Linked DNA regions of Arenibacter algicola. The protein of the gene in region 1 interacts with the protein of each later gene in a pairwise test. Links are inferred from orthologs where the notes say so. Each region holds a gene or a part of one and is shown in the gene's direction. Other genes may lie near its edges. The genes, in order: U735_RS0119485 and U735_RS0102710.

What was found.
Region 2: the proteins of U735_RS0119485 (region 1) and U735_RS0102710 interact in binary tests that used the Escherichia coli proteins (3 or more experiments, as listed by UniProt). The link is inferred for Arenibacter algicola from one-to-one orthologs.

Annotation. Positions count from the first base shown.
Region 1 is NZ_JPOO01000003.1:2,088,436-2,091,732, reverse strand. What follows is about bases 225-3,190. They hold U735_RS0119485 (ABC-F family ATP-binding cassette domain-containing protein), read left to right. Parts: upstream 225-732; coding sequence 733-2,649; downstream 2,650-3,190. Other genes in these bases: U735_RS0119480 (leucine-rich repeat domain-containing protein), read left to right, coding at 2,815-3,190; U735_RS0119490 (DUF983 domain-containing protein), read right to left, coding at 275-667; U735_RS0119495 (NAD(P)/FAD-dependent oxidoreductase), read left to right, coding at 225-285. In the rest of the region: more of U735_RS0119495, read left to right, coding at 1-224; more of U735_RS0119480, read left to right, coding at 3,191-3,297. UniProt on the Escherichia coli protein: Genetic data indicate it may be involved in ribosome assembly or function.
Region 2 is NZ_JPOO01000001.1:651,283-654,926, forward strand. The notes cover bases 47-3,359. They hold U735_RS0102710 (2-oxoglutarate dehydrogenase E1 component), read left to right. Parts: upstream 47-348; coding sequence 349-3,159; downstream 3,160-3,359. Other genes in these bases: U735_RS0102705 (alpha-ketoglutarate decarboxylase), read right to left, coding at 47-244; odhB (2-oxoglutarate dehydrogenase complex dihydrolipoyllysine-residue succinyltransferase), read left to right, coding at 3,275-3,359. Also shown: more of U735_RS0102705, read right to left, coding at 1-46; more of odhB, read left to right, coding at 3,360-3,644. UniProt on the Escherichia coli protein: E1 component of the 2-oxoglutarate dehydrogenase (OGDH) complex which catalyzes the decarboxylation of 2-oxoglutarate, the first step in the conversion of 2-oxoglutarate to succinyl-CoA and CO(2).

The DNA of each region.
Region 1 (3,297 bases):
GAATGTAAACAGGAGCTTTTGCAAAAGTTGAATACTTTTCTAAAATGCCCTTATGAAGTTGTTGACCATGTGGCGGGAATTAGGCCAACGGTAAGTGATAGGAAGCCATTAGTAGGCAGGCATCCCGAACATGAAAATATGTATTTGCTCAATGGTCTGGGTTCACGTGGGGTAATGATCGCCCCAATGGCGTCCATGCAACTTTATGCCTTAATAGAAAATAAAGAGGCTATTGTGCCCGAAATGGACCTATGCCGTTTTACCAAGAAGCATTTTAGGAATTGATCTTAGTGGTGGCCTTTGGGTCGTATTTTATGAAGAAATTGATCCAGATGTTTCGCGATACCCTAATGATAAATGGCATAAATACGATCATTGTAGCAATGATTGCAATAAATGTATTTATCAAGGTAGCTTTGAAAAATAAAAAGGCAATTACGAAAGCGGCTACGGCAAAGGCTACACCTACACCGTAACTAACATACATGGCCCCGTAAAAAAAAGAGGGTTCTATTTTATATTTGGTTCCGCAATGCGAACAACGCTCGTTCATTTTGAAGATATTGCCCAAATGATATGGGTTTTTGTCCTGATACATACTCTCTTCATGACATTTAGGACAAGTTCCTGTTAAAATGCTGTAGAGTTTGTTTCCTTTTTTTAACATTTGCAAAAAGTTTCTACAAAATTACATTTTTGTAGCATTAATTAGTGTAACAATAGTCACCGAATATGCTTAATATCCACAATCTCTCCGTTTCTTTTGGAGGAGAATATCTGTTTGAAGAAATATCTTTCCGTTTAAATTCCGGAGATCGAGTTGGTCTAATAGGAAAAAATGGAGCAGGGAAATCTACGCTTTTGAAAATTTTATCAAAGGATATGCCCATAGATTCGGGTACTATAGCCTCTGATAAGGATCTTAAAATGGGATTCTTGAGACAGGATATCGATTTTGATCTAGGTAGGACGGTGCAGGAAGAGGCGCATCAGGCCTTTGAGGAAATAAAAGCTTTGGAGTTGAGGTTGGACGAGATTAACCATCAGTTGGCAGAACGTACCGACTATGAAAGTGAGGCCTATAATCAATTAATTATAGACTTGAACGATGTAACCCATCATTATGAGATATTGGGAGGGTACAACTATCAGGGCGAAACCGAAAAAGTATTGTTGGGTCTGGGTTTTAAACGTGAGGATTTTGATCGTAAAACAGAAACCTTTTCCGGAGGTTGGAGGATGCGGATAGAATTGGCAAAACTTTTGTTACAGAGCAATGACGTGCTCTTGTTGGATGAGCCAACAAACCACCTGGATATAGAATCAATTATTTGGTTGGAAAATTTCCTGAAGAATTATCCAGGGGGTGTAATGATAGTCTCCCACGATAAAATGTTTTTGGATAATGTTACCAATAGGACTATTGAAATTTCCTTGGGAAGGATATATGATTACAATAAGCCCTACTCCAAATATTTGGTACTAAGGAACGAAATAAAGCAACAGCAGCTAAATGCCCAGAAAAACCAAGAGAAGGAAATACAGCAGGCGGAAAGACTGATTGAAAAGTTCAGGGCCAAATCCACAAAGGCTTCCATGGCACAGTCCCTGATCAAGAAGCTCGATAAAATGGAGCGGATAGAGGTTGATGAGGATGACAATAGTGTAATGAACCTAAGATTTCAAATTTCCGTTACCCCTGGTAAAGTTGTAACAGAAATAGAAGGTCTGTCCAAGAGTTATGGGGATAACCATGTTTTAAAGAAAATAGACCTATTGATAGAGCGCGACTCCAAGACGGCCTTTGTTGGACAAAATGGGCAAGGGAAATCCACTCTCGCTAAAATAATGGTGGGAGATTTGAATCATAAGGGGCATCTAAAATTAGGGCATAATGTTCAAATCGGTTATTTCGCACAAAATCAGGCAGAATATTTGGATGGGGAAAAGACTATTTTGGATACCATGATAGATGCGGCCAATGAAAAGAACAGAAGTAAAGTTAGGGATATATTAGGGTCTTTTTTATTTAGGGGCGATGAGGTGGAGAAATATGTAAAAGTACTATCCGGAGGTGAGCGGAATAGATTGGCCCTTGCTAAAATGTTACTACAGCCCTTTAATGTGTTGGTTATGGATGAGCCAACAAACCATTTGGATATTAAATCCAAGAATGTGCTTAAGCAGGCACTTCAGAATTTTGATGGAACATTGATATTGGTGAGTCACGATAGGGATTTTTTGCAAGGCCTTACCAACAAGGTATATGAATTTAAGGATGGTAGCATCAAAGAATATCTTGGGGATATCGATTTCTATTTGGAACAGAGGAAAGTTGATGATTTCAGGGCTATAGAAAAGAAGCAAACAGTAGTTCATAAAAAAGAAAAACCCCAGGAGAAACACATCGATTTCGAAGATCAAAAAAAGATAAAATCCTTAAAAAATAGGCTCAGTTCAACGGAAAGTGACATTGCCAGCTTAGAAAAAGAGATAGCTGCAATTGATCATGACCTACTTATGAATTATGATGCAACAATTGCAAAGGCCAATTTTTTCGATTCATATCAAAAGAAAAAAAAGAACCTCGAAAGCCTAATGAAAACTTGGGAAAATATCACTTTGGAACTCGAAGAAATCTCTTTGTAGGAAATAAATCCAAGTGGTTGAATTTCTCTCACCACAACTTTTGGCACTTTCACAACAAATATGGGCCTTTCTAGCTTTTTTCATCGAGTATTTTTGCTGTTTGACGGACAATAACCTTATTTTGTAGGGTAAATCTTATTCCTTATTTAGGATAAAAGTGAAAATATGAGAAAAAGCATATTTATGCTATTTATGGTTATAATTGGGCAATTTTTGTCCGGGCAGGTTTCTGATCTGGAAAAAAATGCGCTTATAGACCTCTATAACAGTGCTAAGGGCGATACCTGGACCAAGGGGTGGGATCTGAATGCCCCGGTTGCTAGCTGGGAGGGTATAACCCTAGAGAACAATAAGGTGGTATCCGTTAATTTAATGAATAACAATCTTAGGGGGAGCATACCAAATTCAATAGGCGACCTAAAGAATTTAAAGGTATTGAACCTTGCTCTAAATAATATAGGAGGGAGTATTCCGGAAGGTATAACGGAATTAAAAAAATTGGTTGTGCTAAGGTTGGGTAAAAACAAGATAACAGGAGGGATACCTAAAAATATTGGGAGTCTGGAAAAACTTCTTGTACTGGATCTGTTTTATAATGACCTTTCTGGAGAATTGCCCCAAAGCATGAGTGAGATTAAAAGGCTAAGG
Region 2 (3,644 bases), on another replicon or contig:
TGGCATAGTTGAAGTTGACTCCCAATCCTACCCCGAATTGCTCGTTGGCTTGGTAAATGGCACTGGGAGAGATAGATGCATTGAAGGAATTATTGCCAAAACCGAGGCCTAAATTGCCTCCAAAATATACCTGGTTCCAAAAATCGGAATTCCCTGGGGTGGGTTGCGAGTAACCTAAGCCCCAAAATGCCGTGAAAAAAACACATAAAATCACGCTTTTTTTTAAGGAATGACGATTTAACATAATTATTGTAATAATTTTCCATTATTCAGGGCTAAGATAAGCTTAGATATGCTAAATGTTGTATTTTTGAATAAATTTTGTTCAAAAGACAGAGAGACTTTTTCATGGATAAATATTCCTTTTTAAACGCTGCGCATACTTCTTATTTCGCAGAATTATACGATAAGTATTTAATAAATCCCGATAGTGTAGAGCCTAGTTGGAGGGCCTTTTTTCAAGGGTTCGATTTTGGCATGGAAAATTCCATGGATGGGATGGTCGATGAATTGCAGACGGCACCATTGTCTGTGGCTGGTGGTCACGAGGTAGAGGTTCCGGAGAAACTTCAGAAGGAGTTTCAGGTAGTTCGACTCATAGATGGGTACAGGACTAGAGGGCATTTGTTTACCAAAACAAATCCAGTGAGGGAGAGAAGACAGTATTTCCCCACTTTGGAAATTGGGAATTTTGGCCTTGCTCCAAGTGATTTGGATACCACATTTACCGCAGGGGAAATTTTGGGAATAGGCCCTAGCACCTTGCGTGAAATCATACAGCACCTTACAAGCATATATTGTGATGCCATTGGGGTGGAATATATGTATATCAGAAACCCGGAGAGGGTGGAATGGATCCAAAATTGGTTGAATGTCAATGACAATCATCCCAAATACGATGCCGACAGGAAAAAGCATATTCTTAAAAAATTAAATGAGGCGGTTTCCTTCGAAGGATTCCTGCACACCAAATATGTGGGTCAAAAGAGGTTTTCTTTGGAAGGAAATGAATCGTTGATACCGGCATTGGATGCGGTAGTGGAAAAAGCTGCCGAAATGGGGGTGGAGCAATTTGTTATGGGTATGGCCCATAGGGGCCGCTTGAATGTTCTTACCAATATATTTGGCAAGAAGGCAAAGGATATCTTTAGTGAGTTCGATGGTAAGGATTATGAGCAGGAGATTTTTGATGGGGATGTGAAATACCATTTGGGGTGGACTTCTGAACGGAAAGCCAACAATGGAAAAAAAATAATAATGAATATTGCGCCAAACCCTTCCCACTTGGAGACTGTTGGTGCGGTAGTTGAAGGTATCGCCAGGGCAAAGCAGGATGCTCGTTATAAAGACGATTTTTCCAAGGTATTGCCTATTGTAGTGCATGGTGATGCTGCCATTGCAGGGCAGGGATTGGTTTATGAAGTGGTGCAAATGGCAAATTTGGATGGTTATAAAACCAATGGTACCATTCATATTGTTGTAAATAATCAAATTGGGTTTACTACCAATTATTTGGATGCCCGTAGCTCTACTTATTGTACGGACGTGGCCAAAGTAACCTTGAGTCCGGTGCTACATGTTAATTCGGACGATCCGGAGGCAGTTGTTCATGCCTCGCTTTTTGCCTTGGAATTTCGTATGCGTTTTCAAAGGGATGTATTTTTAGATCTTTTGGGGTATAGGAAATATGGGCATAACGAAGGTGATGAGCCGCGTTTTACCCAGCCAAAACTGTATAAAGCAATTGCCAAGCATAAAAACTCGAGGGACATTTATGCTGCAGCATTGATTAAGGAAGGTATTATAGGTGACGGTTTTGTGCAAGAGTTGGAAGAACAATACAAAGCTTCTTTGGAGGAGGAATTGGAAGATTCCAGAAAAGAGGATAAGACCGTGATAACCCCCTTTATGGCCGATGAATGGAGCGGTTATACCCATGTGCGCGAGTGGGAGATGATGGATCCGGTGGATACAAAATACGATAAAAAGAAACTTACGGATATAGCCAAGGTGTTGACAGAGTTGCCCAAGAATAAGAAGTTCTTGCGCAAAGTTGAGAAATTGGTGAACGATCGCAAGGCTATGTTTTTTGAAAATGATACCTTGGATTGGGCCATGGGAGAGCTTTTGGCCTACGGTACTCTTTTGGAGGAAGGTTACGGGGTGCGTATGTCCGGACAGGATGTTGAAAGAGGTACTTTTTCACACCGCCATGCCGTAATGAAAGTGGAAGAAAGTGAGGAGGAAGTAATGCTTTTAAACCACATTTCGGATAAACAGGGAACTTTTCAAATATATAATTCACTTTTATCGGAATATGGTGTAGTTGGTTTTGATTATGGATACGCTATGGCGAGCCCCAATACCTTAACGATTTGGGAAGCTCAATTTGGGGATTTTAGCAATGGTGCCCAGATTATGATAGATCAGTACATATCCGCAGCGGAGGATAAATGGAAATTACAGAATGGTTTGGTAATGCTGTTGCCGCACGGGTACGAAGGTCAGGGCGCAGAACATTCGTCCGCCCGTATGGAGCGATATTTACAATTATGTGCAAGGGATAATATGTATATCGCCGATGTAACTACCCCTGCAAATATGTTCCATTTGTTGAGAAGGCAAATGAAGGTGAATTTCAGAAAGCCTTTAATAGTGTTTACACCAAAAAGTTTGTTGAGGCATCCACGGGCCGTATCAACGGTTGAGGAATTTGCAAACGGGGAATTCCAAACGGTAATTGATGATGCAACCGCCGAGGTGTCCAAAATTAAGAGCATGGTATTCTGTACCGGTAAATTCTATTACGACCTTTTGGCTTATAAGGAGGAAAATAATAGGGAAGACGTAGCCTTGGTAAGGGTAGAACAATTGTTTCCGGTGCCGACAAAGCAAATGAAGGCAATAATGGATAAATATAAAAATGCCGAAGACAAGGTTTGGGCACAGGAGGAACCGAGGAATATGGGTGCTTGGGGTCATTTAACCATGCATTTCAGTGAGGCACATAAATTAAGGGTAGCCTCCAGAAGATTTTACGCTTCCCCAGCAGCCGGTAGTGCAGTACGTTCCAAGCGTCGTCATCAGCAGGTAATAGATTATGTTTTTGATATAAACAAAAACAATATGGGAAGAAACCCGGAGTCTACTGATAATTAGTATTATTTATTTTGGGGATTGATCGGTGGAAACTCCTAAATGTCCAAAAGGAAAATTTGATAAAGGTTAGAATTAAGAACGAGTTTAGACAAAACACAAATTAAAATTATAAAACATGATTTTAGAAATGAAAGTCCCTTCTCCAGGGGAATCCATTACGGAAGTAGAGATAGCAGAATGGCTGGTGAGCGATGGTGATTACGTGGAGAAAGATCAGGCAATAGCGGAAGTAGATTCGGACAAGGCCACATTGGAATTACCGGCAGAGGAAAGTGGTATTATTACCCTTAAGGCCGAGGTGGGTGATGCTGTTGCCGTAGGTGCGGTAGTATGTTTAATAGACACTAGTGCTTCCAAACCTGAAGGGGTCGCCAAGAGTGAAGAAAAACCAACGGAAAAGAAACCGGAGGTTAAAGCGGTAGCGGAACAGAAAACCGAGGCTAAACCAGAAAAAACCTCTTATGCTTCAGGATCAGCTTCACCGG